Linked DNA regions of Flammeovirga yaeyamensis. The protein of the gene in region 1 interacts with the protein of each later gene in a pairwise test. Links are inferred from orthologs where the notes say so. Each region holds a gene or a part of one and is shown on either strand. Other genes may lie near its edges.

Region 1 (16,788 bases):
TAACCACCCTAATTTTGAAAAGATTAGATGGACGGGTTACTCAGAATATAATATTCCTTGGAGACTCCCAGGTGAAGATGGCGTGAAAGAAATATATACACGCTTTATGGATGAAGCTGGTAATATTACTGACACTTACTCAGTGAATGTAACTTTGGATAGGACTCCTCCTGTAAAAGGTAGTGTTGAAATTGCTGAGGCAAAAGACAAGTTAACCAATTTAACTGATGTAAACTTGGTGATAAGTGCCGAAGGTGCTCATCAAATGAAGTTATCTTCTAGATCTGATTTTAAAGATGCAGAGTGGCAGAAATATTCGACCTCTAAGAAATGGAAATTCCCTTCTGGAGATGGGCTTAAATTCGTTTACGTGATCTTTAAAGATGAAGTGGGTAACCTTTCAAGACCAGCATATGCATCGGTAGGTGTAGATACAGACGCTCCAAGAGAAGGAAGTATCTTAGTTGCCAATGGTGAGAAATATTGTACTGATCCTGATGCGGTAGTTCGATTGAAACTAAATGCAAGAGGAGCGACAAAAATGATGATTTCTAACGATAAAGATTTTACTGATGCCAAATGGGAGAAGTTTAAATATTATATCTATAATCATTATTTAGAAGCTGCTGAAGATGGAGAAAAGACCGTTTATGCTAAATTTAAAGATGATGCAGAAAACGTTACTGACGCTGTTTCTTCAAGCATTATTTTGGATAGACAAGAGCCTGTTAATGAGAAATTGATTATTAATAATGGTGAAGAATATACCAATGAGAAATCTGGTCGAGTTGCATTAGAGATTTATGCTGAGGACGCAAAAGAGATGAAAGTCTCTAATGATAGATACTTCAAGCAAAATATTAAATGGGAGCCATATGCAACATCTAAAGATTGGTTGATTAAACATTCCACTGATGGTCAAAAGTTCGTCTATGTTAAATTCCGTGATGATGCAGGTAATGAATCATTAGTTACAGAAGGAAGAATAATTTTAGATACTACACCTCCAATTCCTCAATATGTGAAAATTAATGGAGGGGCAACAGCAGTAGACTCTCCAACGGTTACTATCCAAACAAAAGCTAGAGATGCTAAATTTATGATGATCTCTAATGATCAAAGCTTTACTGGTGGAGTTTGGAGACCTTATTCAGAAAGTTTCACATGGAGTTTAAAGGCAGGAGCAGGAATCAAGAGAGTATTTATTAAGTTTAAAGACAACTCTCAAAATGTATCTGACTTTAAATTTGCAGAGACGACTTTATATGATGTAAATAGATAACTATTAGTTGAAATAAAATCAACAATGAAGATATAAAAAAAGCCACTCGAAATTCGAGTGGCTTTATTTTTTACACGTGAGTAAAAACCGTTAGGCTTTTACAGTTCTATTATGTTTATATGATTTTACCGTTTCGGTAAGTATGTGAAAGGCATTATTTGCCATCGTATTGTGCTTATCTAAAGTTGGATTAACTTCTACCATCTCCCAGCAAACCAACTTCTCACTACTCACTAATGTAGTGTTGATTGTTAAAGCTTCCTCAACAGTTAATCCATGCTCAACAGGTGTTCCTGTTCCTTTTGAGATGCTGGGATCCATGCTGTCTACATCAAATGATACATAGATCATATCGCAGTCCTCTAATTTCTTTAAGGCTTCATGAGCTGTTTCTATTGCTCCTAATTGTCTTACTTCATCAACTGTATAATTCTTAATTCCATATTTATTGATGATGACATTCTCTGGTGTCTCAGTATCTCTAACACCAATAAAGACAATATCTTCTGCAGCTAACTTTGGAGTTGAAGTCCCTACAGATTTAATTCTATCCCAATAATCTAATGTTTCTTGATTTGGAGAGTTAACAGCTTCTTCTTTGTTATCGATATGGGTTACTATTGCTAAAGGCATACCATGCATATTACCGGAAGGAGTTGTGAAAGGTGAATGGAAATCAGCATGTGCATCGATCCATATTACACCAAGTTTCTTTTCTGGAAAAGATTTTTTAATACCAGAAATTGTCCCAGCTGCTGTAGAGTGGTCTCCTGCTAAAACAAAAGGAGTATTTTCTTTGGTTAAAACGTTTGATGTAGCGTTGCTTACACGTTCTAACATAGTGTGTACCCCATCAATATGTTTAGCATTAGGATATTGATTATTCTTGAATAAGATATTATTAACGTCATCTATATTTTGTACAGAATAATCACTAAAAAAAGTAGATTTCTGATCTAATGATGCTACAATAAGGGCGTCAATACCCATACCTGCTCCTCTCGTTCCTGCTGCAATTTCGGAACGAACAGTAAGTAACTTAATGTCCATGATGTGAAAGTTTATGTGAATTTTATGGTATACGCAAATCAACCCTTTAATTGGAATGAAGGGGACTATAAGGCGTAAAAAGGATAGTGGAAAAGTCTAATTATGAGAATGCCAACAACTGGGAAGTGTCAAAGAACTGACCTACCAAAACATACTGGGAATATGTAATTGTTTTTTGTGACATTATAGACTAATTATAATAAATTGATATGCAATTATATCTACTGTTGGGTAAACTTCCAAATTTTAAGCTGAGTTCAATGAAAAAAATTATTGAACTCAGCTTAAATAAAGGCTATATGAAGTATAACTATTGAGGAGAAGCTACTACAAAAGCATCTTTAAAACCAAGGCTTCTTACCTTCATTTTAAGACGTTGAGCAGCTTGAGGTGTAGAAACGGTTCCTACAGTATATTTATAAATCTTGGACTTATTTCGAATACTTTCATTCTCATTTACTATTAATCCTGCCTTCAATAATTTGACAATTGAAGTATTAGTAGTAGGGACTTTTTTATTTGTAGCAAGAATTTGAATACTATATAATCCATTTTTTTGATTCATCTTTTCATGGAAGGTTTTAAAACCTTTGTATATAGCTTCAGAAACTTCTTTTTGTCCGTTATATGAGTTAAGGTAAATTCGTTCATGTGGATTGGATAAAAATCCACATTCAACCAAAACAGAAGGCATAGAAGTGTTTTTTAACACAAATAAATTGTATCCTCTGTCACTTCGGTTCATAATTCCTCTTGATTGTATTAATGTGTTTCTTTCGATACTGTTAAGTATAGAATGAGCCATAGCAATGCTGATCTGATCAGAATTATTGTCTACATGTGCTTTCGCTCCCACGATCCATTTATTTGGATTGGAGTTGTTATGAATACTCAAAAAGTAATCTGCTTTGGCGTGTTCAGCAAATTTTACTCTATCTTCCAGACTCACATAAGTGTCTGAAGTTCTAGTGTAATATACTTGAACATCAGGCATAGAATTCCTGATTAACATTCCTATTCGCTTAGCAATGATAAGATTTAAATCTTTTTCGTGTTTGTGAACTTTACTACCTCTCGGTTTACCTGGATCTTTACCTCCATGCCCGGGATCTATTACTATTACAAATTTTCTATGTTGGGCAAGAGTTGGTAATTGTGTTAGTGATAAGGTAAACAGTAAAAGTAAAGTAGTAAGCTTTTGCTTATATAAAGATAGCATTATCTTTTCGTAATTAAAGATTGTTTTGTTGTACTAAATCGTTTAAAAAATTATTCACACTTTCATCGACAACATCAAAACAGTTTTCGAAACCCTGCATTCCACCATAATAGGGATCTTCCACATCTTTATTTGATTGATGATTGTCGTAAGTTCTCAATTTAAACACTTTGCTTCTGTCACTTTCTGATCTCGTCATTCGAATCACATTTTGATAATTACTATCGTCCATTACTACAATATAATTAAAATGATCGAAATCTTCTACAGTAAATTGTCTAGCAATACTCAAGAGTTCGACTCCATGCTTTTTTGCAGTCTGTCTCATTCTTTCGTCAGCTCTACTACCTGCGTGTCCTGCATAAGTGCCTGCAGAATCAATATGAAAATGATCTGTAAGGCCTCTTTCTTTGAGGTGGTGTAACATTAATCCATCAGCTAAAGGGGAACGACAGATGTTACCAAGGCAAACAAATATGATATTGATTTTATTAGGCATCTTAGAAGCTTGTTAAGGGATTGTAAGCTTAAAAAGTTGAAAATTTAATTTATATTTTAAGAATTACAATTTATGTTGTTTATTTTAAAAAACAATTACTTGTGTGATAATTTTTCAAGATTTATCATATGTTTTTTTCTCTAACATTATGTAAGCCATTTTGAAATACTAATTCCAATATAGGAAATCAAAATCTATAGTTTTTTTACATAAAATCTATGAAATTATACTCTAAATTATTTAATTCTTATATTCATATCGTCATTGACAATTCTAATTTTATTACGAAATGTGAATTGAATTTTTTAATAACTGCACTATAAAATACATCTTCATATATCAATTATTTATGAAAAAGATTTTTAAAACTGTGATATATATTCTACTCGTCTTAATTATTGGAGCATTAGCGTTTTTTTTCTGGGCAAAATCACCTAATCTAGATTCCTCAGAATATGCTAAAATCACAAAGTTTAATGGAAATGAATCGTCTAAAGCTGTAGAAGATTCCGTACTTTCAGTGATTACTTACAATATTGGATATCTGTCTGGTATGACAAATAATACCTCGGTACGTCCTGCCGAAGAGTTTTATACGAATAATTTAAAATCAATTATCTCAGGTTTGAAGAAACATCCGGTTGATGTGTTGGCCATTCAAGAAATTGATTTTGGAGGGAAGCGATCATACTACGTGAATCAATTTGAAGAAATGGGTGAACAATTGGGTTATTATAATGGTTGTCGATCGATCAATTGGGATAAGAAATATGTGCCATTTCCATATTTTCCGCCTTCAGTTCACTTTGGTAAAATGCTTAGTGGTCAGGCAATGATGACAAATTTTGAAATTACAGATTACGAAAGAGTAGTCTTGTCAAGAGTTCAGAGTCACCCTTACTATTATGCTGCAATGTATTTAGATCGTTTAGTAGAGCGTGTGAAAATAAAAGTAGGTGATCAAGAAGTGATGGTTTTTAATGCGCACACTGAGGCATTTGATCAAGATACGAGAACAAAACAAATGTTCTTTTTAAAAGATTGGTTTTTGAAAACTGCTGAAACAATGCCTGTAATTTTATTGGGTGATTTTAATTCTGATCCATCTTATGAAAACGCAGCCATTTTAGAAATGTATAATGATGAGCGTATTGGAGCGATGTGTTCCAAAGAAAATTTACTTGGCGAGAAAACACTAACTTATCCTACAGATAAGCCAATAGAACAGCTCGATTTTGTCTTTTACTCTTCAAGACACTTTGAATTATTAGACTGGAAAGTTCTATATGATTTAGGAGAAGTTTCTGATCATTACCCTGTTTTAGCGAACTTGAAATTGAAGAAATCAGAAGAGTAAAATCCAATAATTGTAAAAATATTGATATTTCATTCTATTAGAATAAATAAATATGAAAAAGCATTCTTTTGAGAATGCTTTTTTATTAGTTTTGCTAATCTATGAAGTACGCTGTAATTGATCTTGAAACTACAGGAGGTTCCGTCGCCCAAGGAGGGAAGATTATCGAAATCGCCATAATTGTCTTAGAAAATGGTGTTGAAATAGACCGTTTTGAGTCTTTTGTAAATCCAGAGATGAATATTCCTCCTTTTATTCAACAATTGACAGGAATTAAAAATGCCACTGTAAAGGATGCTCCCAAGTTTTTTGAAATCGCCAAAAAAGTTGTGGAGGTAACTGAAAATTGTACCTTCGTGGCACATAACGCAGAGTTTGATTACAATTTTGTAAAAGATGAGTTTAAATTATTGGGTTACAAATACCTAAGAAACTCATTATGCACCGTAGAAACATCCCGAATTTTATTGCCTGGTAAGAAATCATATAGTTTGGGTAAATTATGTGATGAAATCGGCATTCCTCATAATAAACGTCACCGTGCAATTGGAGATACAGAAGCAACCGCTAAATTGTTTCAATTACTCCTAGAACAAGAAAATGCTGAACAGGTTATTGAAGAGATGACTGTTTATGATGTATATAGTTCTAAAAAGCATTATATGATTAAAAAAGAAGTCATAGATGCTTTAACTGATGAGACTGGCGTTTATTATCTCTATAATGAAGAACAGGAACTGATTTATATCGGTAAATCAAAAAATATCAGAAAAAGGATATTGCAACATTTATCGAATAAGTCTACGCCTAGAGCTATAAGAATGGCGGAATTGGTTCGTGATGTAAAAACAACAATTACGGGTAGCGAACTGATAGCACTACTTTTGGAATCTGACGAAATAAAAAAACATCAACCTAGATTTAATAGAGCACAAAGAAGAACAAAACAGTTCTTTGGTATCTATAAATATATTGATGATAATAATTATATCAATTTTAGAATTGCACCTCTTTCTGAAGGTGACTACCCTGTAACTACTACTTTTTCGAGAAAAGAAGCTGAAAGGATATTAGACAGGATGATAGAGAAAAACAATCTATGTCAGAAGCTTTGTGGTATCGATCATAGCCAAAATGCTTGCTTTAGATATCAATTGAAAAATTGTAAAGGAGCTTGTTGTGGTGAAGAAACAGCAGAGTCATACAATGTAAGAGCGAATGAAGCAGCTATGAGGTTTAGTTATGGTGCTCCAAATGTCTTCTTAATCGATAAAGGTAGAGAAGGTAACGAGAGGGGTGTCATTCAGATTGAAAATGGTATATACAAGGGTTTTGGTTATGTAAAGAAAAGCAATAACTATAATCCGGATAAGTTGAAAAAAGTAATCACTAAATATAAAGACAATGCCGATGTGAATAAGATTATTCGAGGCATGTTGAGAAAGAAAAAAGGAATTGAGAGAAAAGTTTTTTATTAATTTCATTTTTTTACTTCTCCTTATTTTAAATGTAACTGCTCAAGAAAGGGGAGGTGTACTGCGATTTGCGAATCAGAATATCGATTTAGAAACAGTTTATGCTGAAAATGAATACCATATTACTATCCCCGTAGTAAATATTGGTAACTCTAGTGTCAACGTTCTTAAAATCGATACTGATTGTGGGTGTTCTAATGCTTCTATCAATAAAGAAACAATAGCTATTGGCGATACTGCTTTTTTTACAATCAACTTTACCCCTGTAGAAGGTGAAACACCTTTTTATAGAAATATTGTGATACAAACGGATGCTAAAATATCCCAATACACTATTGTATTACAAGGTGTACTAAGTCCGTTTCTGAAAGAGAAAAATCTACACGAAATTCTCGTTCCATGGAAAAGTTATCATAAGTCACATCCAATTTTTTCGAATTATATTTTTCAAGTAAGATCAAAAAAAGGAGACGAGATCAATCTGCCCATTTACCTGACAAATGTTGGTGAGAAAACTTTACATGTCGAAGAGATATCAAGTAATACTTTAGATGTGGAAGAAGTAAAATTACCAAGGTCTGTGCTTAAAGGAGAAGTGCTGTTTTTCCCAATAACAGCCAAAGTGAAAGACGAAAATCAATACCGTCATTACCTTAAAGTGAAGACTGACGAAAGGTCTATTTTAATCCGTATTCACACATCATTTATAGAATAGAATGAGTTGATATTCTTGATTCTAAAAATATATTAAGAGCATTTAGGGATTTGCCGTTGTTATCAAAAACATTTTAAGTTAAATTCACAACTTGATTTTTTATATTGTGGGATTATATATTCATAAAATTTGATTGGGTTATTTCTAGCAATAAATTAACTAACATCATGAAAAAAATATTATTATATCTTACTTACATAAGCTTTTCATTACTTTGTCTTTCATCATGTCTTGATAATAGTGGAGCTAAAACTGAAACAGAAAAATCTTTTTTACCCTCTTCAAAAGGTAAACCTGGCGAGATGGTTCTTGTTATAGATTCTACTCAATGGGGAACTAAAGCAAGTATTGGAGGACAGTTGTATACAAAAGTTTTAGGTGCTACTAGAGGAATTTTACCACAAAGTGAACCTCAATTTACCGTTACACAAGTTCAGCCGTCTGGTTTTAATAGTATTCTTAGACAAGCAAGAAACGTTATGATTGTTACTACTTTTGACAATAAAGGTAGAGAGTCAAGAATATTAAAATCGTTTTTTGGTGAGGGTGTTATCGAAGCATTATCAAAAGATCCGGAAAAATATTATTATGTAAAGAAAGATGTTTGGGCTAAAGGACAAACAGTGATGTTATTCTTTGCTGAAAGTGAAGAAAAGATGGCTAAGGTTTTAGAAGATCCTAATAAGACTTATTACTTGACTCAACCTTTCCATGATATAGAGAATAAGCGTTTGGCAGAAAGAATTACTAAAGAAAGAGACCGTAAGATTACTCGCTTCTTAAAAGATAAATATAATGTTGATATCTCTTTATTGCAGGGATATAAAATTGCAAAATCAGAAGAAGATTTTCTTTGGTTAAGACATCCAGAAATAGCATTTGATAATAACATTATCTTAATGAAAATGCCATATACAGATGAGAAACAATTTGATGCTGATCATATTCTTAAATTTAGAAATGAATTAGCCAAAAAATACTTATATGGTAATCCTGAAGACAAAGAATCTTTTGTAATTACAGAATCAAAGGTGAAGCCTGAGATTAAAAATGCAAAAATAGACGGTAGACAAGCAGTAGAAATAAGAGGTCTTTGGAGAACAAATACCTACTCAATGGGTGGTCCATTTATTAGCTACTTATTTACTGATAAATCTGGTGCGAATCTTTATTATTTAGAAGGTTTTGTTTATGCACCAAGCATGGATAAAAGAGAGCTGATGAGAGATATGGAAGCTCAACTAAAGACGTTTAAAGACTTTTAATATATGTATTACTACATTAGCGGTAAGCTAGTTAAAAAAATACCTACCTCAGCTATCATTGATGTAAATGGGGTAGGTTATGAAATTCGATGGCCTTTAAGTGCTTTTAGTGCAGTCAATGAGGGTGATCAAGTAAAGTTGTATACTTACTTCTATGTGAAAGAAGATATGCAGCAACTCTTCGGCTTTCTGTCAGAAAATGATAGAACGGTATTTTTACAACTAATTTCAATATCTGGAGTAGGCCCTTCAACAGGGTTAGCATTTTTGTCTTCACTATCGACAGCAGAGATTTGTTCGGCCATTATGCAAGAAGATGTAAAGACAATTCAGAGTGTAAAAGGTATCGGAGCTAAAACTGCACAGCGTGTAGTTATTGAATTAAGAGATAAAATTTCTAAATTGCAGTATTCTGGAGAATTAATTCAGAATGCGACTTCTACTGCTCAAGACAATGGAATTGTAAATGAAGCTATGGATGCTCTTGTTGCCCTTGGTTTTACTAGAGCTGCTGCACAGAAATCTGTTAAGCTAATTCAGAAAAAACATGGACATGATCTATCAGTAGAAAAATTAATAAAATTAGCATTAAAACAAAATTAGCCTATAAGCGCCTTACTATTACTTTTTTAGCATTTATATAAGCAAATTATCACTCAGATAAAGTGATGATTGTAGTAATTTTTTACTATTCTTTTTATCTTTCATTTATTATCATCTGACAATTTCGACTTGTTATGAACTTATCACTAAATGCTAATGGTCGGTTGACCGTAAGATTTTAGTAAACTTAAATACTTGACTTCATTTTGTTTCGCTTACACACAGCAAATTATAAATACTTACTAGCTCTAATTTTTTTCTCAACGATAAACAATGTTTGGGCAAACGTCAAAGAGACAGTAGTATGGAATGTATTACAACAATCAATTCCTCAAGAAAATCAGCAGGAACAGGATACTACGTTGTATAAACCTCAAAAGCCTTACGAAAGAGATAGGCTTGGAGACCCTGTGTCTACCCCGCAATATAGTTCGCCAATTATTGGTACGGATCCTCATGTAAATACTCAAATTGAGCTAGATACAACAGGTAATGGCTATAATGTGCAGGAGACATTAGGTGATGGATTACAATATCGTAACCCTTCGTATTTACCCTATGACGCTTACCGTGATTATCTGTACAGGAAAAACATGGCAAGCTATTATAAAAATTTATCACTCCAACAAGATGGAGGTGATGCTTTACCCGGTCAAGGTAATGGAAAGCTAATTCCAGATATAGAATTAGGTCGTGTTGCAGATTTCCTATTTGGTGGTTCTACTTTAGATTTTCAACTCAATGGTAATGCAATGCTTGATTTCGGCTTTTTATTTCAAAGAGTTGATAACCCTCAAGTTCCAGTGACCCAACAAAGAAATGGTGGATTTAATTTCGATCAACAAGTTGGATTAGGTATGATCGGTAAAATTGGTGATAAATTAGAAATGTCAGCCAATTTTGATACAAAGAGTACTTTCCAATTTGATCAGCAATACAATATGTCATATACCGCTTATGATTATGACATCATTCAAGATATTCAAGTAGGTAATGTTAGCTTTAACGTACGTAACTCATTAATTTCTGGAGCACAGAACTTATTTGGTGTGTATAGTAAACTGAGATTTGGTAATCTATATGTTTCCAGTGTTTTCTCAAGTCAAAGAGGCTCTCAAGAGACCATTACTATAAAAAATGGTGGTCAGAATAGAGAGTTTGAGTTCAGAGCAGATACCTACGATAATAATAAACACTTTTTTATTGGTCACTTCTTTAGAGATAAATACGAAGAAGCTTTAAAGACAACCCCAAATATTATTTCTGGAGTTGTTGTTACTCGTATGAAAGTTTATGTAACCAATAGAGCCAACGATACTCAAACGCAAAGAAACTTAGTAGGTCTACTTGACCTTGGTGAAGCAGATCCTTACAATACCGCTTGGGGTGGAAGTACAAACCCAGCAGCAAGTAACGATGCAAACACGTTATATAGTCAAGTTACCCAGTTAAACCGTAATTCTGATGCTATAAAAGGAGGCTTAGAAGGATTAGGTTTAAATAATGGTACCGAATTTGAAATTCTTCGTTCTGCAAGAGAATTAGGTCCAACGGAATTTAGTTACAACCAACAATTGGGGTATATCTCAATTAATACACCACTTAGAAATGATGAAATTTTAGCCGTTGCTTTTGAATATACTTTTAATGGACAAAGCTATAAAGTAGGTGAATTGAATGAGGATCTACCAAACCTTGGACAAAATGAAGTGATGTTCATGAAACTTTTAAGTCCATCAACGATTATCACTACTGACCCTAACGACCCCTCAAAGCCGTTTCCTTTATGGGATTTGATGATGAAGAACGTTTATTCACTTCAAGCCAATTCAATTCAAAAGGAAGATTTCCAATTTAGGATCATCTACAGAGATGACCGTACAGGTGTGGATAACCCGTCTATCCAAGAAGGGGTTAACTTAGCCAATGTTCCTTTAATTGAGGTCACTGGATTGGACCGTTTGAACATGAACTTGGAACTCCAAAAGGATGGTAACTTTGACTTTATTGAAGGAGTTACTATTGACTCAAGGAATGGTCGGATTATTTTCCCTGTATTAGAGCCTTTTGGACAAACACTTGAAGAAAAATTCGAGCCGGGAGAAGGTAATTTAGTCACCAAATATGTATTTGAGGATCTATATAAAAAAACTCAAGCAGATGCAGTTCTGAATACAAAACAAAATAAGTATTTCATGAAAGGTAGTTATAAGGGTGGATCATCAAATGAAATCTTACTACCTGGAATTAATATAGCAGAGAACTCTGTGACTATTACTGCTGGAGGTGTTACTTTAACAGAAGGAGCACAATATACTGTCGATTATCAATTTGGTAGAGTAACTATCCTAGATGAAGGGGTATTGAACTCTGGAAAAGATATTCGAATTACCTACGAAAGAGCAGACTTATTCAACTTCCAAACTAAAACATTGGCAGGGGTAGACTTAGAGTATCATGTTAGTGAAGACTTCATTATCTCAGGTACTTTAATGCACCTTTCAGAAAAACCTTTGATTTCTAGAGTGAATGTAGGTTCAGAACCTGTGAAGAATACTATGTGGGGTCTTACTATGGACTACACCACAGAATCTAGGTTTTTAACCAAATTAGTTGATGCCATACCGGGTATTGACACGCAAGAGCAATCTATGTTCACCTTTAAGGGTGAATTTGCCCAACTCATTCCTGGAACACCTTCTCTTATAGGTACTGATGGTACGGGTTATATCGATGATTTTGAAGGAGCTGAAGTACCATATGATCTAGGTTTAAATCCTGTTTCTTGGGCACATGGTAGTACACCAGAATACATTTTGGATCAACAAGGATGGAATACTGCACCTCCAACCACAGCCGAAGATTCCTTGGCGTATAACCACCGTAGGGCATTAATGGCTTGGTACAATATTGATAATGTCTTCTATTACACAACGGGTAATACGAGTCGACCAAATAATATTACAGACGAAGATATGCAAAATCACTATGTTCGTTTGGTTCCATTCAATGAAGTATTTAAAAATAGACAGGCTAATCAAATCAACACCAATGAGGTAACTTTTGACTTAGCTTATTATCCATCAGAAAGAGGTCCTTATAACTATAATACCGATTTAAATAATGACGGTACACTCCGGAATCCTAAAGATAATTTTGGTGCAATAACTAAAGCCATTACCACAGATGTCGATTTTGATAACTTGAATGTGCAGTATATAGAATTCTGGATGATGGATCCGTTTATGACAGGTAAAAACGCTGAAATAGAAGGAGCAAACAACAATACAGGTGGTAAGTTATTTATTGATTTAGGTAGTATTTCCGAAGATGTAGTTCCTGATGGTAGGCACTTCTTCGAGAACGGTATGACGACCAATAAAGATCTATTAAATCGTTCAGTATGGGGTTATTCTCCTACTACTCAATTTGTGAATAATGTATTTAGTACTGCAGTTCCAAGAGATGCTCAAGATATTGGTTACGATGGTTTGTCGAGTGAAGAAGAAGCAGAATTTTTTAAGCAGTTCTTTATTGATCGATTGCCAAGTGTATTATCACCAGAAGCATTGCAAGCAATTATTGCCGACCCATCAGGTGATGATTTTAAATACTATCTAGGTGATGAAGCTGATGCTCAAAACTTAAAAGTTTTAGAAAGATATAAAAGGTTTAACGGAACAGAGAGAAACTCACCAGAAAACCAAGGAGGTGGAGGTTTTACTCCTTCAAATACTAGTTATCCTAACAACGAAGATTTGAATGGCGATAATACCTTAAATGAATTGAACGCTTACTTTGAGTATGAATTAGATTTACGTCCAGGACAATTAGAAAACAATAAGTTTGTCGTTGATAGAGTAACTTCGGAAGCTCCCGAATCAAGGGAATTAGTGACTTGGTATCAAGTTAGAATCCCTATTAGAGATGATAATAATTACAGTAAAGTAGGAGGTATTGATAATTTTAAGTCGGTGAAATTCATGCGTTTATTCATGACAGATTGGGAGCAGCCAGTTGTGTTACGTATGTTGAATTTCCAATTAGTAGGAGCACAATGGCGTCAATACACTCAAAATATTGAAGATGATGATCTGCCAATTTCAACCGCTAAAGTTGAGATTTCATCAGTAAATATCGAGCAGAATGGAGTAACTGATACACAGACTAGAAAAATTCCTTATGTATTGCCTCCAGGCTTCGAAAGAGATTATGATGCAACATCAACGGTTACAAGACGAATTAACGAACAATCCATACAAGTAAACGTTGAAGATTTAGATGTAGATGATGGTATCGGGATCTTTAAAAACTTTAGTCTGAATTTAGTCAATTACAAGCGACTCAAGATGGAGCTTCATGCACAATCACCATCTGATATCACCCGGGATGATGAAGTCCGGGGTTTCTTGAGAGTGGGTACTGACCTTACAGATAACTACTACGAAATAGAAGTTCCTTTGAAAATCACACAAAAAGGAGCTACTACTCCAGAAGTAATTTGGCCAAGGGAGAACGAAATTGATATCGCCTTAGAAGAACTTTATAAAATTAAAGTTCAGCGTAATTCGGAAAATGCAGATAGAGATATTCCGTATCCAACCAATTTGGAGGCAGCAGGACCAAACGTTCGTCAATATCGGGTAAGAGTCGTGGGTAACCCAGATATGAGTGCGATACAAACGGCTATGATTGGTGTTCGAAATAAAACCACCGATAATGCCAGAAAAGATATTAGAATTTGGGCCAACGAGCTAAGAGCAACAGAATATTCTACGTTCTCATCATGGGCTGCAAATGCATCAATTGATGCCACTTTAGCCGATTTTGCCAATATTAAAACCAATGTTCGTTACAGTACGGTTGGTTTTGGTGGTATCCAAGATAAAATCGGTGATCGTCAGATGGAAGATAATTTAGAGTTTGGTATTGCGGCAAACATCAACTTAGATAAGATCTTCTTAAATAGAATAGGTTTATCAGTTCCTATTTATATGAGTTATGATCGAAAAGGCTCTAATCCATATTTTGATCCTTTAGATCCAGATGTACCTCTTGATGTTTCTTCAGAAGTTAGAGGCAGCTATTACAGCGAACAAGTGAAATACTTAGAAGAGGCGAGAAGTATCAATATTTCCAATCTAACGAAAGTGAAAATGAACCCTGAGGCCAAAAGTTACCCTTGGGATATTGAAAACTTTAGTTTAAGCGGTTCCTATTCTGATAGAAATATGAGAGATAAGAATACCGAAGCGAAAGATTTCAAACAATGGAAATTAGGTGCTGCCTATTCTTATCAATCGCCATTAAAAGCATGGGAGCCTTTTAAGGATACGCAAGGTGGGGATTGGTCATCATTAATTACTGATTTCAATTTAAATCCATTGCCAAGTTCAATTACTGTTAGAGGTGATTTAGATCGTCAGTATAGATATACTCAATTTAGAAGTTACGAAGAAGGAAGAGGTTTTGTAAAAGATGGTATTTTACCAACTTACGAAAAAAGTTTCCTATTTAATAGAGGATATAATTTAGGCTGGAATTTAGCGAAGAGTTTGAAAATTGATTACCAAGCAACTGCCAACGCCTTAGTCGACGAGCCAGAAGGGGCAATTGATACAGATACGGCAAGGGATTCCATAATGAATAACCTTTTAGACTTTGGTCGTATGAAGTTATTCACTCAGAATTTATCGGGTACTTATAATATTCCTATCAATAAAGTGCCAGGTCTTGATTTTATTGGAGCAAATGCTAGATATGTAGCAGGTACTAATTGGACAGCAGGTACTTTAGGTATTGCAGATACTCTTGGTAACACAATTGGTAACACACAGCAAATATCTTTAAACTCTAAGTTTGATTTCAAAAATATATATAAGAAGATTGGTTATGTAAATCACTTAGAAAATGGAGTGAGTAATCGTGGTCGATCAAGGTCTAGGAATAGAAATCAGCAACAGCAACAAGGGGGGAATAGGTCTAAAAAGCCAACGAAAGATTATACTCGTTTAGCTTATCAGAAAGTGAAATTAAAAGATAAATTGAAGGATCTGCGAACAGAACAAACTAATCTTCAAAATGCTGATAAAGATAAAATTGATAAGCAGAAAGAGAAAATTGAAGCAAAGATCACTAAGCTGAAAACGAAAATTGAGAAGTACAAAGGAAAAGGAAAAGATTATGCAGATTTAGATGCGAAAATTTTAACGTACAATACTCAAATTGATACTCTTGATGCACAACTCGCAAAGGAAAATCCTAAAAAGAATAAAAAACTGGAGAGTATTGCAGAAGAAATTAAGAAAACTGAACAGGAGTTGTTGGCCGTGAATGATCAGTTAAAAGAAAGACCTGAACCTACCAAATCTGCAGGAGAGAAATTAGGAGACACAGGTATTCGTTTTCTTACAATGTTGAAAGACATTGATATGACTTATTCAGAAAATAATGCAACTACACTTCCTGGATATATGCCGACGGCGGAATATGTTGGTTTAGATTCTAAGACCAACGCGCCAGGCTTACCTTTCTTATTGGGTAGTCAGGATCCAAGTATTCGATTTAAAGCGGCTGAAAATGGATGGTTAGCGCCAAGTGAATATTTAAATAATCAGTTCGTTCAGACGAAAAGGGAAGAATATAGAGTGCGAGCGAATTTAGAGCCTTTCAGGGATTTTAAAGTAACTCTGACTTCAACATCTAATAGAACAGAATCATATTCTGAAGTATTTAGATTCGATAGTAGTATAAATGATTATAACTCTCTATCACCAACAAGAACAGGTACTTTTGGCATCAGTTTCTTCTCTATGGGTACTGCATTCTCAAAACCTGATGGAAACAATGAATCAGAAGTTTTCAATCAGTTTGTAGCCAATAGATCTGAAGTGAAAGATCGACTGAACAGTACAAGGACATCAAGTCAAACTCAATACAAAGAAAATGATCAAGATGTGTTAATTCCTGCATTTATTGCAGCATATACTGGTCAGAGTTCATCTAAAGTTGGTTTGTCTGCTTTCCCTTCTTCATTCCCAATACCAAACTGGGATGTGAGATACACAGGTTTATCTAAATTGAAGGTTTTTGAAAACTCAATCAAATCCATCACTTTAGCACACGCTTATCAATCGAATTACACGGTAGGTAACTATAACTCTTCTTTATTATATGGTGCGACTGAAATTGGTCCAGATAGAGATATTAATGATCAGCCTGTAGCTGAGGGGCAAGATGGTAATATCGTTCCAGTATATGTCATCAACCAAGTGAATATTGAGGAACGTTTTGGTCCTCTTATCGGTATCAATATCAAATTGA
Region 2 (16,692 bases), 1.2 Mb from region 1 along the record:
TTCTGGCGAAGAAAAAGTATTGGTTTGGGTACATGAAAAAGGATATTCTCACTTCCATACTGGTTTAGGTTTTACAGATTTGAAAGTATTATTGACTCCAAAATCAGTTTTTGATTACCTGAACGAATTAAACGAAAGAAATTATCCTTATGACATCACTACACTTCGTTATACAGTAGGATCTGATAACGGACCAGTAGATCAAGGAATCTCTGAAACAGTAAAAGCTTGGAACGAAAAGTACGAAACTCCAAAAGTATTACTTTCGACAACTACAGAATCGTTTAAAGCATTTGAAGATAAATATGGCGATGAACTTCCTGTAGTTAAAGGTGATTTCACTCCATATTGGGAAGATGGTGCAGGTTCTACATCAAAAGAAACTGCTTTAGTAAGAAATGCATCTGAGAAATTATCGCAAGCAATGACATTATTATCAATGAATGATGTTGAAATTCCTAACAAAGAATTTGAGCAAGCATGGAGATATGTGCTTTTATATAACGAACATACTTGGGGTGCTTACAACTCCATTTCAGAACCAGAAGCTGATTTTGTACACTCACAATGGGCTGTAAAACAATCGTTCGCTATTAAAGCGGATAGTATTGCAGATGCAATTTTACAAAAAGCATTGGCATCGACAAAAGATGAAAAAGGGGTAACTTTAACCAACACTGTTTCTTGGGAAAGAGCAGATATGATTACCCTTTCGGCAGAGCAATCGCAACAAGGAGATATTGTCTTGAACCGTCAGGGCGACGTCTTCCCTACTCAACGTTCATCAAATGGTAACTTGGCCGTATGGATTCCTAATATTCCTGGTTTTGGTTCTAAAGAGATTTTCGTTACTCCAGGTGAAGCCTCTACAGTGAAAAAAGTCATTAACCATGAAAATGGTTTTGAAAATGACCAAATCAAAGTAGAAATTAATCCTGAAACTGGTGCAATCACATCTTTATATGATAAAATCAGAAAGAAAGAGTTAGCTGATACAAAAGCTTTAAAAGGTATTAATGATTATTACTATGTAAAAGGAAGAAACCCACAATCTCCTTTAACTACGGGTAATGATGTTACTATAAAATATATTGAAAAAGGTGATTTAACTTCGACTATCGAAATTTCATCATCAGCTCCGGGTACGGAAGAGTGGAAACGTTTGATTACAATTAATGCTTACTCTAATGAAGTAGCTATCGAGAATAAAATCAACAAAACAAATATCTACGATCCAGAAGGTGTTCACATTGCATTCCCTTTCAAAGTAGATGGTGGTACTGTTAGAATTGATGTTCCTTTCGGTGAGTATATTCCAGAAAAAGAACAATTACCGGGTTCTTGTAAAAACTATTTCACGGTTCAGCGTTATGTAGATGTTTCGAACTTAGACCATGGTGTTACTTGGGCTTCTCCAGATGCTCCAATGATCGAACTAGGTGAAATTACAACGGATGCATTAAGCTATGGATGGGTAAACGAAGTGAAATCTACTCAAACGATTTACGCTTATTTGATGAACAACTATTGGGAAACAAACTACAAAGCGAGTCAAGATGGATGGCATAATTTCCGTTTCGTATTGAAACCTCACGGTGCTTATGTTTCTAGCCAAGCAAAGAAGTTTAGTACTGGAATTTCTCAACCATTATTGATTAGTGAAAATGGCAATAATGAGTTTTTACCACTTGTTCGTCCTACATCTAATCAAATGATCATTACGGCGGCAAGACCAATGAAAAAAGATCAGGTATTAGTGACTGTTTTAAATGCTTCTGCGGGTGATAAAGAGTTATCATTAGAAACATCAAAACAAGTAAAAGAGATTCGAGTATCGAACATTCATGGTGATGATTTAGGTGCTTATCAACCTAATGAAAACGTTCCTGGATGGGGCATTCGATTCTTACTAATTGAAAAAGAACCTGTTAAGGACATTAAATAATTTAAATGGTGATCAGAAATTTTAACTGATCACCATTTTTTTTTTGATATTATAATCTTTACCCATTCACAATTTCACTTTTTTTGAACCCATTGAATTTTGTTAATATCTACCTTTGTACTACTAAATCAATCAAATAGAACTAATCGCTAAAGACTCCTTTAATCAAAACTCTGCTGTACGATTTGAGGAACACTATAATTATGAAACCGAAATTAAATCGATCTATTGTTTTCTTTATCTTCATATCCTTTTTATTTGGATGTGGTCATTCTACCAATGTAAGTGATGAAATAGATACCTATGATGAATGGGAACTAGGAAAACATCAACCATATGATTTTAAATCTGTAAAAGCACTTCCTGAAGGGTATGCCGTTGACTATGTAGGGTATTTGTCTCGTCATGGATCCAGATATATGTTGGAACCTAAAGAAGATGTTGTACTTTATAACCTTTTTGAAAATGCGAAGCTTAATGATGGCTTAAAAAAACAAGGTAAACACATCTTTGAGGAGATTAAGTTACTTGTTAAATACCAACATAATAAGTACGGTGATTTATCTGAAATAGGTAAAAAAGAACATAAAGTGCTTGGTCAAAGAATGGGGAAACTATGTGAAGATTACTTCAATAATGAACCAAAAATTAAGAGTACATCGACATTTAAATCTAGGACACAAGACTCTAGAACTACTTTTCATAAAGGTCTTCAATCAAAAGGTTATCATCCAAAATTCGTCAACATTACCTACGATGAATTTAATGATCCTATCTTAAGGGCATTTAAAATTTGTCCAAACTATAATCAATACATTGATTCTTTAAGTTGGTTAAACCACATTCAAGAGTATCAAAAAACTACAGCGTATATCGAAGTTAGGAATAGAATATTAAATAGCCTATTCAAAAAATCCTATCTACAATACTTAGATGAAAAGCAAAAAAGATTTTATGACAATGAACATAATCTAATTATTGCGAATAAAGACGATATTATTTATAACCTCTTCAAATGTTTTAAGATTACTAGAAACTTACAATTAGAAAGTCACCCTAATCTAGAAATTTTCAGTGCTGAAGACTCTAAAATATTAACGAGAATAGACGATATACATTCCTTCTTTGAAAAAGGGCCAGGATATGAGGGGCGTGATATTTCATACAAACATGGAATTACGTTTCTAAAGTATTTACATACAAATATGAATGACTTTGTGAATGGCAAATCCGATTACGCCGGTAATTTTAATTTCGCACATACAAACACAGTTTTACCTGTTCTTGTTCTTTTAAACTTGGATAAGATTGGTGAGAGAAGTCTAGAAGAGTGGAATGAAACAGAAATTTCTACAATGGCCACAAATATATCCTGGATCCTATTAAATAAAGGTGGTGAAAGATATATTCAAATTCGTTGGAATGAACAATCTGTAAGTCTGCCATTGGAAGATCAAAATGATCATATCTATAAATATGATGACTATAATAACTATATGGAGTCAATTTTAACATCATATGGCCTGAATGTTCACCGAGGGAATTACAACGATATTTTATTTTCTATTTAATGTTTTGGTATATTTAATTTCCAAAACATTAATTAGTCTATGATCACACAAGAGGTATTTCAGTTTTTAGCTGATTTAAAAGAAAATAATCATAAAGATTGGTTCACTGAAAACAAACCAACTTATCAAAAGCATCATCAAACGGTTAAAGAGTTATTCACTCAAATTCAGGATGAATTAAATAAAACAGATCAGATTGAGGGTCATAAGATTTATAGAATTTATCGTGATGTCCGTTTCTCAAAAGATAAAACACCTTATAAAACATGGTTTTCTGGCTATTTTAGTCGTTTAAAACCAGCACTTAGAGGTGGATATTATTTTCATTTGGAAGATGGAAAATGTATGATTGGAGGTGGTTTCTATGCTCCCAATAAAGATGATTTGAAGAGAATTCGTGATGAGTTTACTTTTGGTGATCAAGAAATTAGAGGAATCATAGAAGACCCGACCTTCAAGAAATACTTTGGTACGCTTGAAGGCGATGGAGTGAAAACGGCTCCAAAGGGATACGATAAAAACGACCCTGCCATCGAATTGATCAGAAAGAAACAATTCTATGCTATGAGGTTTTTCTCTAACGAAGAGGTGTTGAAAGACAACTTTGTAGAAGAAGTAGTAAAGACATTTATCGCATTAAGACCATTCTTTGATTATATGTCAAATGTTTTAACGACAGACCTCAATGGAGAAAGTATTATATAAACCATATGTATCAAAAACCCCTGATTTAAATCCGGGGTTTTTGATACATATGGTTTATTGTTTTGTATAGATACCTTCTTTCTTAAATGCTTTAAAGGTATTCTTACTTATATTCTTATTCGTAAACACTTCGTAAATCGATGGTTTATCGTTCTTAGTTAAAAACTCCTGATAATTGAAGTAGAACTCTTCTTTGGAATTGATTCCCCAATAATGAACATCAAATTCTTTGGCCAAATGATGTGCATTGGTTCTTTGTTCTGTTTCGAAATATTCCTCTAACTCAGGTTGCCTTGTCGGTCCATCAATCATCCTAAATATCACGCCTCCTTGATTATTCAAAAGAAGAACGTTCAGATTAGAAGGCAGGTAATTATTCCAAAATGCGTTTCTATCATAAAAGAAAGCCAAATCTCCTGTAAGTAAGAAATGAGGTCTGTCCTTATCCGATATTGCATGACCAATTGCTGTACTTGTACTTCCATCGATACCGCTCGTTCCTCTGTTCGCATGAACATCTATATCGGGTCTTTGCAAACCAATAAAGTTGGCATAACGTACAGACATACTGTTAGCTAAATGCAAGACAGCATTTTCTGGCAATTCATTGATGAGATGATTGACGATCTCCAATTCTGAGAAAGATAGTAAATCAAAGAAATCGGTTTTGTTCGCTTTCACCTTATCATCTGCCTCTTTCCAATGGTTTAGGAAATCATCATCAAAAGATAATTCGAAGTCGGATAATTGATCGAAAAATGCTTCTGGTGTTGAGCGGATAACCGTAGATAATGATTGGAAAGGATCAGGCACTTCACCTGCTTCTTGAATATGTAATTGATATTTTGGAGGATTCTTTCTTAAAAACAATTTCAAGTTCTTAGAAATGACACTCATTCCAAAAGTAATGACGATATCAGGTTGTAACTCTTCTATTACTGTCGGCGTCAAAAAGACATCTTGATGTATGATGGCTTGATCTACAGATCCATAATTAGAGATAATATCAGAAACAACGGGGACATTAAGCTGATTTAAATACTCAACGATATAGTCGTTTCTCTGCTGTTGACCAGCAATAATCAGAACTTTCTTATTCGATTCAAAAAGTGGAATTAGTTTCTCTTCCCACGTTTCTTGATCTAAATAAGGTTCTGATTGAATGATTTCTCTTGTGGATTGTGGAGTGCTTTCATAAATGAAATGCTCCCCTTCTTCAGGATAAAAGGGCTCACGTAATGGCCAATTGATTTGGATAGGGCCTGAAGGATATTCTAAAGCATTGCACATGGCCTCTGCCCCAATTCTCTGACGATACCATTTAGCATCCTCATGAGAAAGATCTACCGGCATGTGGTATGCTTTCTTTATATGCTTACCAAAAATGTTCTGTTGTTGAATTGTCTGTCCATCCCACTGATCGATCCATTCTGTAGGACGATCTGCTGTGATCACAATTAAGGGAACTCTTTGATAATAAGCTTCCGCAACTGCAGGTGCATAATTTAATGCTGCTGTACCGGAAGTACAGGCAATGGCCACAGGTAAATTCGTTTGCTGAGCGATACCTAAAGCAATAAAAGCAGCTGAACGCTCATCGCTTACAGTTTTAGTGTTTATTTGAGGGTGCCTTGCAAATGCCAAAGCTAAAGGTGCAACTCTGGAACCGGGAGATAAAACAACATCCCTTACTCCTTTTTGGTAAAGTTGTTCGACAAAGTTGCCTACTTCTACAAGTAAATCTTTACGGTGTTGGCTCATGTAAATTATTTCTTACGTTCTACTACATAAGAGATCAACTGATGCAAAGCAGTTTTATATTCAGAATCTGGAAGTTCGTCTAAGATCGCTCTACCTTCTTTGATGTATTCATGCATTTTTTCTTCTGCATATTCTAATCCACCAGAAGATTTTACAAACTCAATAATTTCACGAACGACTTTCTGATTGGTATTTTGAGTTCTGATTTTGAAAATCACCTCTTTCTTCTTTAACCACTTGGCATTGTTTAATGCATAGATTAAAGGAAGCGTCATTTTCTTTTCTTTGATATCGATACCCAACGGCTTACCAATTTCGTCGGTGCCATAATCAAATAAATCGTCTTTGATTTGGAAAGCGATACCAATCTTCTCTCCCATCTTGTGCATCTTTTTGATCACTTCTTCAGATGCTCCACTTGATGCTGCCCCTACTGCTGTACAAGCGGCAATTAAAGTAGCTGTTTTCTGACGAATAATCTCAAAGTATACTTCCTCAGTGATATCTAAACGGCGTGCTTTCTCAATTTGCATCAATTCGCCTTCAGACATCTCTTTTACTGCTGTAGATACATGTCTAAGCAACTCGTGGTCGCCATTATCCACAGCAAGTAATAAACCTCTTGATAGTAAATAATCACCTACCAATACGGCTGTTTTATTTTTCCAAAGTGCTTTAATCGAGAAAAAACCTCTACGGTAATCGGCATCATCTACCACATCGTCGTGCACGAGTGTAGCTGTATGCAGCAATTCGATTAAAGAAGCACCTCTATATGTTTGATCCTCAATTTGACCAGTTGCCCCTGCAGTAAGAAAAACTAAAATGGGGCGCATTTGTTTGCCTTTACTCTTTACGATATAGCTCATAATTCTATCGAGTAGAGCTACATCTGTACGCATATGCTCTCTAAACTTCTTTTCGAAGATGAGCATTTGCTCTTGCACTGGTATTTGGAAATCTTTGACTTTTTTGGACATATTCTTTACCTAGCAATAGGAACGTAAGCAACTTTTTTGGTTTCAAAGAAATCTTCCTCGAAGATATCTGTCATTGGTGTTAAAGTGAATTTCTTCTTGTTTAATTTAGAGAACTCCTCTTTTAGATCGCCACCTTTCAAACAGATAATTCCGTTGTTTAATTCATGGCCTTGTTGGTGAGACACCTTTGTTCTCACCCATTTGTAAAGAACATCGATTCTAGTCACAGCTCTTGAAACCACAAAGTCATATTCTCCATCAACTTTTTCAGCACGAATTTGTTCTGCTATAACGTTAGTTAGACCAATTGTTTTCGCAATTTCGTTAACTACATTGATTTTTTTCCCGATAGAATCTACCAAATGGAATTTTACTTTAGGGAAAAGAATGGCCAATGGAATACCTGGAAAGCCTCCGCCAGTTCCTACGTCTAGAATCTCACTACCAGGTTTAAACTCGATAATTTTAGCAATACTTAATGAATGAAGGATATGACGTTCATAAAGATTCTCAATATCTTTTCTTGAAATGACATTTACTTTCTCATTCCATTCTGCATAAAGATCTTGTAATTGTCTGAACTGATGTTTTTGTACATCGGTTAGATTGTCAAAATATTTCTCTATGATATCAATATTACCCATTCGAATATGCTTAAATTACTCGCCAATATAAATTACTTGATGAAGATCAGGGGAATTATAAAACTCTAATCATTCATTCAATGCCAAAACTAATATATTTCGTTGATGTATTCTTCTTTTTTTGGCTTTCCTTTAAATTCATTGTCGATTTTTTTTCAATTAAAGCATCGAAAAAGGAATAATTCAGTTCAACTGTAATCTTTTGATGGAGAAAGATGACAGTTTTTCAATTTGAAAGTCATTTAAAATGAGTTCTCATCAACAATATCAAAGAACTATTAGATATGAAGATTCATCAAATCATTTGATTATACAATGTAAGATTTATGAAGAATAATGATCTTAACGATTTATTATCGTGTAAACTAATGGTTTTGAGTATTTTTCATCTATAGAAATTCACTTAGAAGCTATTTTTCTATATTAATACATCAACATCAAAGTAAAATCATACATAGAACTGTACATGCATGGTGAACATTTTCTATTCATGTGATGTAGTAGAGGCAAACAATATCTCAAAAACCTATCGAATATGACCAACTTTACCACTGATATGAACTCCAGGACTGGTGTGCTGAGTATAAGAATGAGGGGGTTCTTTCTTCCCGAACAATTTAATGAACACCTAGAGACAACATTACAGAGTATCCAAAATAATAAACCTAAAACGGTATTATTAGATGCTCGATTTATAGAGTCTGGCTGGATGAGCTCTAACCCATGGATGGTGAGCTGGTATTTACCAAAGATCAAATTACTTAAAGTCGAAAATTTTGGTGTCATCATCGAAGATGAATGCGACCCTTTTACTCAATTTTCAATAATTAATTTAGAAAATTTATTAGAAAACGAGCCAAGTTTAAAAATAACATTATTTGATTCGCCTGAGGAAGCTGCCATTTGGCAAAGAAAGATTTCTAAGGTGGCATAACAAAACATTAAAGGTTTTGGGTGGTTTGTTCACAGTTGCATAACTGTAAGGGATCTCTAGGTCGGAGATCCCATTTTTTTTGTCTAATTTTGATAGATCATATGTTTTATTATCCATATTTATGGAAGATCGGTAGTATTGAATGAGACAAAAAGTGGAAGAGAAATTAATCTTGGGTATAGATCCAGGAACGCAAGAGATGGGATATGGTTTGATCTTGGTGAAAGGTCAAAAATTAAGTCTTGTACAATATGGAGTGATACATTTGAAGAAATATGCAAATCATGCGATCAAGCTTAGAAAGATCCATGAGAGAATAGCTCATTTGATTGAAGAATATGGTCCTGATGAAATGGCATTGGAGGCTCCTTTCGTTGGACAAAATATACAATCTGCGTTAAAATTAGGTAGAGCTCAAGGGGTTGCAATGTCTGCAGCCTTAATTCGTGATATACCTATTACAGAATATGCTCCCAAAAAAGTAAAAGCTGCTGTAACAGGTAATGGTAATGCTTCTAAAGAACAGGTCGCTCATATGCTGATGAAACTTCTAAAGTTTAAAGTTGAAGACAATGTCCTTTTGGATGCCACTGATGCTTTGGGGGTGGCCGTTTGTCATTCTTACCAAAAGGGTCAAAATGTTTCAACTAAAAAATCTTGGTCAGCATTTTTAAAAGAAAATCCAGATCGGTTATCAAAAAAATAGAGGTCATTTCAGTTTTATTTGAAACAACCTCTAAGGGTTTTATACATTTAGGATTTCATCAATACTCGAAAGGTCTAATGTAATCCTTTTAGTTTCTTTTTTAGGTTGGAATCCTATAATCAGAATATCATCTGTCTGACTGTGTTCTCCCATCCATTCATCAATTTTTATGGCCATTAGAGATTTTTGAACATACATCGGCTTATCCGCAATATTGCTCATCAACTCTCTAAACGTTTTCTTGTAGAATTTCCTCCCTTCAGGACCTCCAAATTGATCTTGATAACCATCCGTACACATGTAAAAAGATAGAATATCACCTCTTCTTGATAAATCAATAGTGTGTTCTTTAAATTTCTCGTATTCTTTCTTTTTAAAGATATGTCCACCAATAGATTGTTTATTACCATCAATTACATCAATTAAATTCGCTCCTCCTTCCCTTCTTACTAAATAAAGTGGATGATGTGCACCGGCAAACTTTAAAACATTGGACGATTCGTCTAAAATACAAATACCAATATCCATTCCGTCCTTATTATTCATTTTGTCTTGTTTCAGTACAACTCGAATACGAACATGTAATTCATCAAGTAACTCAGCAGGTGATGTAAACTTTTTAGAATTCACCAAATTAGATAAAATCTCTCTTCCAAGAATTGACATAAAGGCCCCCGGAACACCATGTCCTGTACAATCAGCTACCGCCATATAGATCAGATCACCTTTTTGTTCGAACCAATAGAAATCTCCACTAACAATATCTTTTGGTCTGTAAAAAACAAAAGCATCGTTAAAAGAAGATCTTATCAATGAAATATTAGGTAATAATGCTTGTTGAATTCGCTTAGCATACTGAATACTAGAAGTCTGCTGCTTATTTTTTTCTTCCAACTGCAACAAAGTACCTTGTAGGATTTCATTATTATCAAGTAGTTGCTGACGATGTTTGTCTATCTCTGCAGTTTTTGCTTCCACTTGAGATTCCATATTCTGATAATTTACCGCAGTATCTAAAGCGTTAATCAGATAAGTCACAATACTTCCCAACATGTTAATTTGAACATCAGAATAAGCATTAATATGTTCACTATGTACCGCTAAAACACCCAATTTCTTTGAAGATGAAGTCAATGGTAAATACACTAATGAATTTACTCTTTCTGATGTTGTAACAGGTAGGAAATGTTTCAACTCAGGAGATGATAAAAAGTTATTAGAAACAATTGGTTCTTGTCTCTCATAACACTGAACCCCTAAATGATTATTTTCTGAAATTGATCTATCAAAAGCATAAGGTTTACCTTCAACACTATAACCTCTGTAATGAAGTTTATTTTCTTGATAGATACCAATTAAAAATGAATTGAATTCTAACGTATTATTTAGAGAGTGATAGAACTCTTGTACAATTTTATCCACTTTTAAATGCTTACTGATTTTGGCTCCAATTTGACGAATTGTTTCAATTTTATCATACGTCTGAGCAAGTTCTTCTTTTTGAATTTCAATCTCCTCAGTCCTTTCATTCATCCTTTCAATCATATAATTAAAATCGTTGGATAAATCACCTATTTCATCCTTTGTTTTAATCGTATATAATTCGCCAATAAAATCATCCTCTACAATTTTCTGAATAGATTTTGATAATTTATTGATAGGCTTACCTAGTCTACTTAGTAAATAGAAAAGTAGAATTGCATTTACTGATAATATTGACAGTGCAAAAACTATTAACACTACAATATTTAGTTTTTTCCAAAAATTATTATAATCAACAATTAAATGATGAATACTTTTTAGTTTTCCCTCAATTGCAGCTAATTGAGTATCCAGACGATCTTTAATTCCAGGGTGTCCATAAAAACCTAGTTGCTCATCTAATTTTACTAAAGCACGGAAATTTTCTCTGTACTTTTCTAATGCTCCATTTAGATAAATCTTTCCATATTTATCAATAGACATTCGACTAATATCTCCTATAAGTTGATCGACAACTTTGCTTAACTTTTCTTCATATTGCGTATCTTTTCTTAAGATATAATCCTTCTCATGTCTTCTTAACATAAGAATTTTAACTTGATCAAGTGAGTATCCAGAGTTCATCACAGAATAGATAGAACGCCTCATGTCGCCCTCTGTACCATAACTTTTAAAACCTCTTTTCAACTGTACAGAAACCAAGCTATCGAAAATCGTTGAATAAGATTGAAGGTCTTTTTCCAGTTCCCTTAATTCAGGAATCACCTTAGCGGAATGTACATAAGAATTAGTGTACATCTCCTCTAGTTTTTCTTGAATTTTATTTAAATTTTCTTCGTGAGTGGTTAGATAATCATTTTCCTTAGTTTCATAAAAAGACGGGTTAATTGTCTCTGTTAAAAGAAATGATTGTTTATCTGATTTTAGATCTTGAATGTTGGATGTAATTTCATCCAATTCCAACGCTACTTGTTCTGCTTTATTCGTTACACTTCGAATATAAGCATATACTGAAAATAATAAGAAAATGATTAAAATGTTGGCTGCAAAAGACCAGATTAGTCTTGTCTTTATACTTTTAGCTTGTCTTTTTTTGGGAGTTAGTTTCATGGCTTTTTGAGTTAGAATACTGGAATATATCCTTTGTGAGCTATTATTTGTTGACCTTTATCTGATAAAGCAAAACTTACAAATGAAGTTACTTTTGATTTATCAGAAATTCTGTAATAAAAATAAAGAGGTCTTGAGAGTGGATATGTTTTACTTAATGCATTTCTAAATGATGGGTAAACGTAATTCCCTCCTTTTTCACTAATAGATAAAGGTTGTACCACTTCTTCTACATATGCGATACCGCAATAACCAATAGCCCCTTTGATCTTGCTTACATTCTCCACAACACCTGCATTCGAATGTACTTCAATATAATCTTCTGGAAGTTCATCACTTTTTACCACAACGGATGTCATAAAACCATAACTACCAGAATTTTTATCCCTAGAAATGACGGTTATTGGGAGGTTTTCTCCTCCAAGTTGTGACCAATTCGTAATTTGCCCTTTATATATTTTTATTAATTGTGTGAGCGTAAGCTTTGTTACTGAGTTAGAAGGATGAGTAATAATAGACAATGCATCGTAGGCAATCACCTTTTCAATTAACTGATCGATATTCTCTTCTATATTGGTTTTTTCAGTTGATTTCACTTTTCTAGAAGACAATGCCAATTCTGTCTCAAAGCTTTTTAACCCTTTGAAGCCAAGAGAACTACCTCCCCCTACTACTTCAACAGGCTCATTACTATTGTCGTAATTATTAGCAAGTGCTGTGACTAAAGGAAGCATCGTATCACTCCCTTTTGTGTTTAGTATTTCTTGAGCTGATAGTTGTTTACCAAAAATGACAATTGAGAAGAGCGTGATAAAAGTCAACCCCTTTGTTGAAATATTCATTTTGCTTAATTTAATTTTGTTACGCAAATATTGATTTCTGATGTTACATTATTCGTAACAGAGTTTTACATTTTAATCACTACTCATTGCATTCATTTAAGAAAAAAATGTAATAATTTTAGACGAATTTCATACTTTTGTTGATTATCAATGTATTCACTAATGAACTTAATGTTAATAATATGATAAAACTGTGGGTGTGGCTTTTCAAATTTTTTGGTTGGAAAGTGACAGGAGAGGTTCCATATCATTTAAAAAAATGTGTTGTTGTAGTTGGACCACACACTAGTTTTTGGGACTTTATGGTAGGCGTTCCTGCTCGAGCTATATTAGGTTTAGAGTCAAAATATTTTATCAAAAGTGATCTATGTAAAGGACCTCTAGGCAAACTACTGATCAAGTTAGGAGCAATTCCTGTAGACAGAAAGAAAAATAACACTCGTTTAGTGGACTTAGCAATCAATGAGTTTAATGCTCGTGAAGAATTGATTATAGCAGTAACTCCTGAAGGAACAAGGTCTTACAGTCCTAAATGGAAAAGCGGTTTTTGGCATATTGCTAGAGGAGCAAATATTCCTATTATTATGATTGGTTTCTGTTTTAAAAGAAAAGAAGTAGTCATTGGAGATTATTTCATGCCATCTGATGATAAGGAAGCTGATATTCTTAAAATCAAAACATATTTAAGCGACTTTACAGGAAAGCATCCAGAAAAAGGAATACTTAAATCAGAATTATAGTTCAAACCACTATTTGATCTAGTATATAAAAAAGAAGGCCGAATCAAGTTATATTGATTCGGCCTTTTATATATCTATCAGTTATCTACTATTTAGCATATAACTTTTCTCTCAATTCTTTGATTTGTTCACTTGAGATATACTCATCGTATGGCATATGACGATCGATGATTCCGTTAGGAGTTAATTCGATCACACGGTTACATACAGTTTGGATTACCTCGTGGTCATGAGATGACATCAAGATGTTACCAGGGAAATTAATCAATGAGTTGTTTAATGATTGGATAGATTCCAAGTCCAAGTGGTTGGTTGGAGTATCCAAGATCAAACAGTTCGCATCAGTCAACATCATTTTAGACATCATACAACGCATTTTTTCACCTCCTGATAGTACAGATGATTGCTTAAAGATCTCTTCACCAGAGAACAACATTTTACCCAAGTAACCTCTAATAAATGCTTCAGAAGTATCATGAGAATATTGACCTAACCAATCTACAAGGTTTAGATCGTTTTGGAAGAACTCACCATGTTCCAAAGGTAAATAAGCTGTTGTGATAGTTACACCCCATTTGAACTCACCTTCAAAATCTGTGTCTTTTTCATTCAAGATTTCGAAAAGCGCAGTCATGGCTCTTGGGTCTCTTGAAATGAATACGATTTTATCGTCTTTTTGCATGTTGAATTCAACATTCTTAAAGATCGTTTCCCCGTCGATAGATTTAGTTAAACCTTCTACCTCAAGGATATTGTTACCTGCTTGTCTTTCTGGAGTAAAGATAATACCTGGGTACTTTCTTGATGAAGGCTGAATTTCTTCTACATTCAATTTCTCCAACATCTTCTTACGAGAAGTTGTTTGTTTCGACTTTGCAGCGTTAGCAGAGAAACGAGCAATGAATTCTTTCAATTCTTTGATTTTCTCCTCAGCTTTCTTGTTTTGTTGCGCTTGCTGACGTGAAGCTAACTGACTTGATTGATACCAGAATGAGTAGTTACCAGAGAATAAAGAAATCTTTTGGAAATCGATATCTACAATCTGTGTACAAATTGAGTCTAAGAAGTGACGGTCGTGAGAAATTACCAATACCGTTCTATCGAAGTTAGCCAAGTAATCTTCTAACCATGAGATCGTCTCTTGGTCCAAGTCGTTGGTAGGCTCATCAAGTAATAAGTTATCTGGCTTACCAAATAAAGCTTGTGCCAATAACACACGTACTTTTTGCTTACCACTTAAGTTGGCCATTGTAGAGTAATGCAAATCTTCAGAAATGTGAAGACCACTTAATAAGTTGGCTGCATCCGACTCAGCATTCCATCCGTCTAGATCTTCAAAACGCTCTGTCAATTCAGAAATACGGATACCATCTTGCTCGTTGAAGTCCTCTTTAGCATAAAGATCTTCTTGCTCTTTTTTGATAGCCCATAGTTCATCGTGACCCATCATTACAGTATCCAATACTGTAGATTCGTCAAATTCGTGGTGATCTTGCTTTAAAACAGAAAGTCTTTCTCCTTTACCAATGGATACACTACCTCTAGTAGGATCTTGTGCACCATAAAGTGTTTTCATGAATGTAGATTTACCTGCACCATTAGCACCGATGATACCATAGCAGTTACCTTCAGTAAATTTAAGATTGACATCTTGGAAAAGCACACGCTTACCAAATTGTACGCCTAAGTTTGAAACTGTAATCATTATATATTATGAGATTTTCAATGTAGGTGCAAAAGTAGGATTTTGTGTTAAAGTATAAAAATTTGAGATATAAATAGTTTTGAATAAAACGATTAAATATAAGTTTTTATCCTTCAAATTCTCTATTTATGTTTCTAATAAACTAAATTGCCGTATGAATGAACAAATCGCGGTATTAATCAAAAAATATAAAGACCTTTCTAAAGAGTCTGAACATGAAGCTGCTGCTAAAATCACGAAAGAATTTGTCTCAGGTAAATTTAGAGAAAGAGTGATAGAGGCTGCTTTTGAAATGCTTGCAGAAAGTGATAAATATGATGAAGACCACCCTCTAGGTGGATATTATTATGTAATTTATGAAATGCTTCATGCTGGAGCATATTTATTAGCAAAAGAAGATAAAAGTTAAGATATCATGGATCAAGAAAAGAAACCAGAAAATCAAATCAATATTGAACTTACTGATGATGTAGCTGAAGGTACTTATGCGAACTTAGCTATGATTGCTCACTCTAATTCTGAGTTTGTGATCGATTTTATTCGTATGATGCCCGGCTTACCTAAAGCAAAAGTAAAATCAAGAATTATCCTAACACCAGAACATGCTAAGAGACTGTATATGGCACTTCAGGATAACCTAAAAAAATATGAAGCTCAGTTTGGACCAATTGGTAAAACTGAAGAGGCTCCAAAATTTCCAATGAATTTTGGAATGACAAACCAAGAGCCACAATAACAAAAAAGGACACATTTTAAAATGTGTCCTTTTTTGTTACCCAATTTTTTGACCATTCGCCACAGGATTGTCCATAGTAATTAAGTTCACTTCTTTGTCTTCTCCTATAGCTCCCATCACCAAACATTCCGACATAAAATTGGCAATTTGTTTAGGTGGGAAATTCACCACGGCGACCACCTGCTTTCCAACAAGTTCTTTGGGTTGATATACTTTAGTGATTTGAGCAGACGATTTTTTAACTCCAATATCCTCACCAAAATCAATTTTTAATTTATAAGCAGGGTTCCTTACCTCCTCAAACACTTCAGCGTGAATAATAGTCCCTACTCTCATATCAATCTTAGTAAAATCGTCCCAACCTATCATTTGTTTGATATCTTTTTAATGTTTCCGTCCTTACTTAATTTCACCTGAATTTCTTTTAATTCTTTAGCCCCATAAGTATTTATTTCTCTATACCTCATGGATGCTTGTAGATTTCTTCCCTTCTCGTAAACCGTTGTTTCTACGTGTTCAAAAGACTCAGGATCGTTCATATTTTTCTTCACCTCTTCTACTACAGCGATAATTGCTCCTTCATCGTCGAGTAATGAGGCTATTTTTTCTTTTTCATTTATCTGATCAGACAAGCTTGCAATTTTTTTGGTATCAAAATCCTGATCAACTTCTGCAAGTAGATCTCGGGCATCATCAAATTCTTTTTCTGCCATCAATTTTTCTACTTTTTCAATTTTTAACTCGTTGTCTAAATCATCTATTTTTGATAATAATAGATCTCTCTTCTTTTTAGAATAAGACGTATCAATTTTAGCATAATATACTTTAGCT

Evidence for each region.
Region 2: the proteins of ruvA (region 1) and ruvC interact in binary tests that used the Escherichia coli proteins (3 or more experiments, as listed by UniProt). The link is inferred for Flammeovirga yaeyamensis from one-to-one orthologs.

The regions. Positions count from the first base shown.
Region 1 is NZ_CP076132.1:2,148,251-2,165,038, forward strand. What follows is about bases 7,723-10,665. They hold ruvA (Holliday junction branch migration protein RuvA), read left to right. Parts: upstream 7,723-8,865; coding sequence 8,866-9,465; downstream 9,466-10,665. Other genes in these bases: KMW28_RS08435 (DUF4837 family protein), read left to right, coding at 7,765-8,862; sov (T9SS outer membrane translocon Sov/SprA), read left to right, coding at 9,672-10,665. Also shown: KMW28_RS08400 (hypothetical protein), read left to right, coding at 1-1,282; rocF (arginase), read right to left, coding at 1,373-2,332; KMW28_RS08410 (N-acetylmuramoyl-L-alanine amidase), read right to left, coding at 2,643-3,551; KMW28_RS08415 (low molecular weight protein-tyrosine-phosphatase), read right to left, coding at 3,565-4,050; KMW28_RS08420 (endonuclease/exonuclease/phosphatase family protein), read left to right, coding at 4,400-5,407; KMW28_RS08425 (exonuclease domain-containing protein), read left to right, coding at 5,509-6,885; KMW28_RS08430 (DUF1573 domain-containing protein), read left to right, coding at 6,863-7,597; more of sov, read left to right, coding at 10,666-16,788. UniProt on the Escherichia coli protein: The RuvA-RuvB-RuvC complex processes Holliday junction (HJ) DNA during genetic recombination and DNA repair.
Region 2 is NZ_CP076132.1:3,398,119-3,414,810, forward strand. The notes cover bases 7,618-10,464. They hold ruvC (crossover junction endodeoxyribonuclease RuvC), read left to right. Parts: upstream 7,618-8,682; coding sequence 8,683-9,246; downstream 9,247-10,464. Other genes in these bases: KMW28_RS13295 (hypothetical protein), read left to right, coding at 8,163-8,540; KMW28_RS13305 (SpoIIE family protein phosphatase), read right to left, coding at 9,286-10,464. In the rest of the region: KMW28_RS13265 (glycoside hydrolase family 38 N-terminal domain-containing protein), read left to right, coding at 1-1,945; KMW28_RS13270 (histidine-type phosphatase), read left to right, coding at 2,149-3,516; KMW28_RS13275 (DUF2461 domain-containing protein), read left to right, coding at 3,556-4,221; menD (2-succinyl-5-enolpyruvyl-6-hydroxy-3-cyclohexene-1-carboxylic-acid synthase), read right to left, coding at 4,276-5,982; KMW28_RS13285 (polyprenyl synthetase family protein), read right to left, coding at 5,988-6,962; 16S rRNA (guanine(527)-N(7))-methyltransferase RsmG, read right to left, coding at 6,968-7,606; more of KMW28_RS13305, read right to left, coding at 10,465-11,838; KMW28_RS13310 (PstS family phosphate ABC transporter substrate-binding protein), read right to left, coding at 11,850-12,680; KMW28_RS13315 (1-acyl-sn-glycerol-3-phosphate acyltransferase), read left to right, coding at 12,863-13,420; KMW28_RS13320 (ABC-F family ATP-binding cassette domain-containing protein), read right to left, coding at 13,509-15,125; KMW28_RS13325 (hypothetical protein), read left to right, coding at 15,280-15,534; KMW28_RS13330 (DUF3467 domain-containing protein), read left to right, coding at 15,541-15,861; KMW28_RS13335 (tRNA-binding protein), read right to left, coding at 15,898-16,230; KMW28_RS13340 (hypothetical protein), read right to left, coding at 16,227-16,692.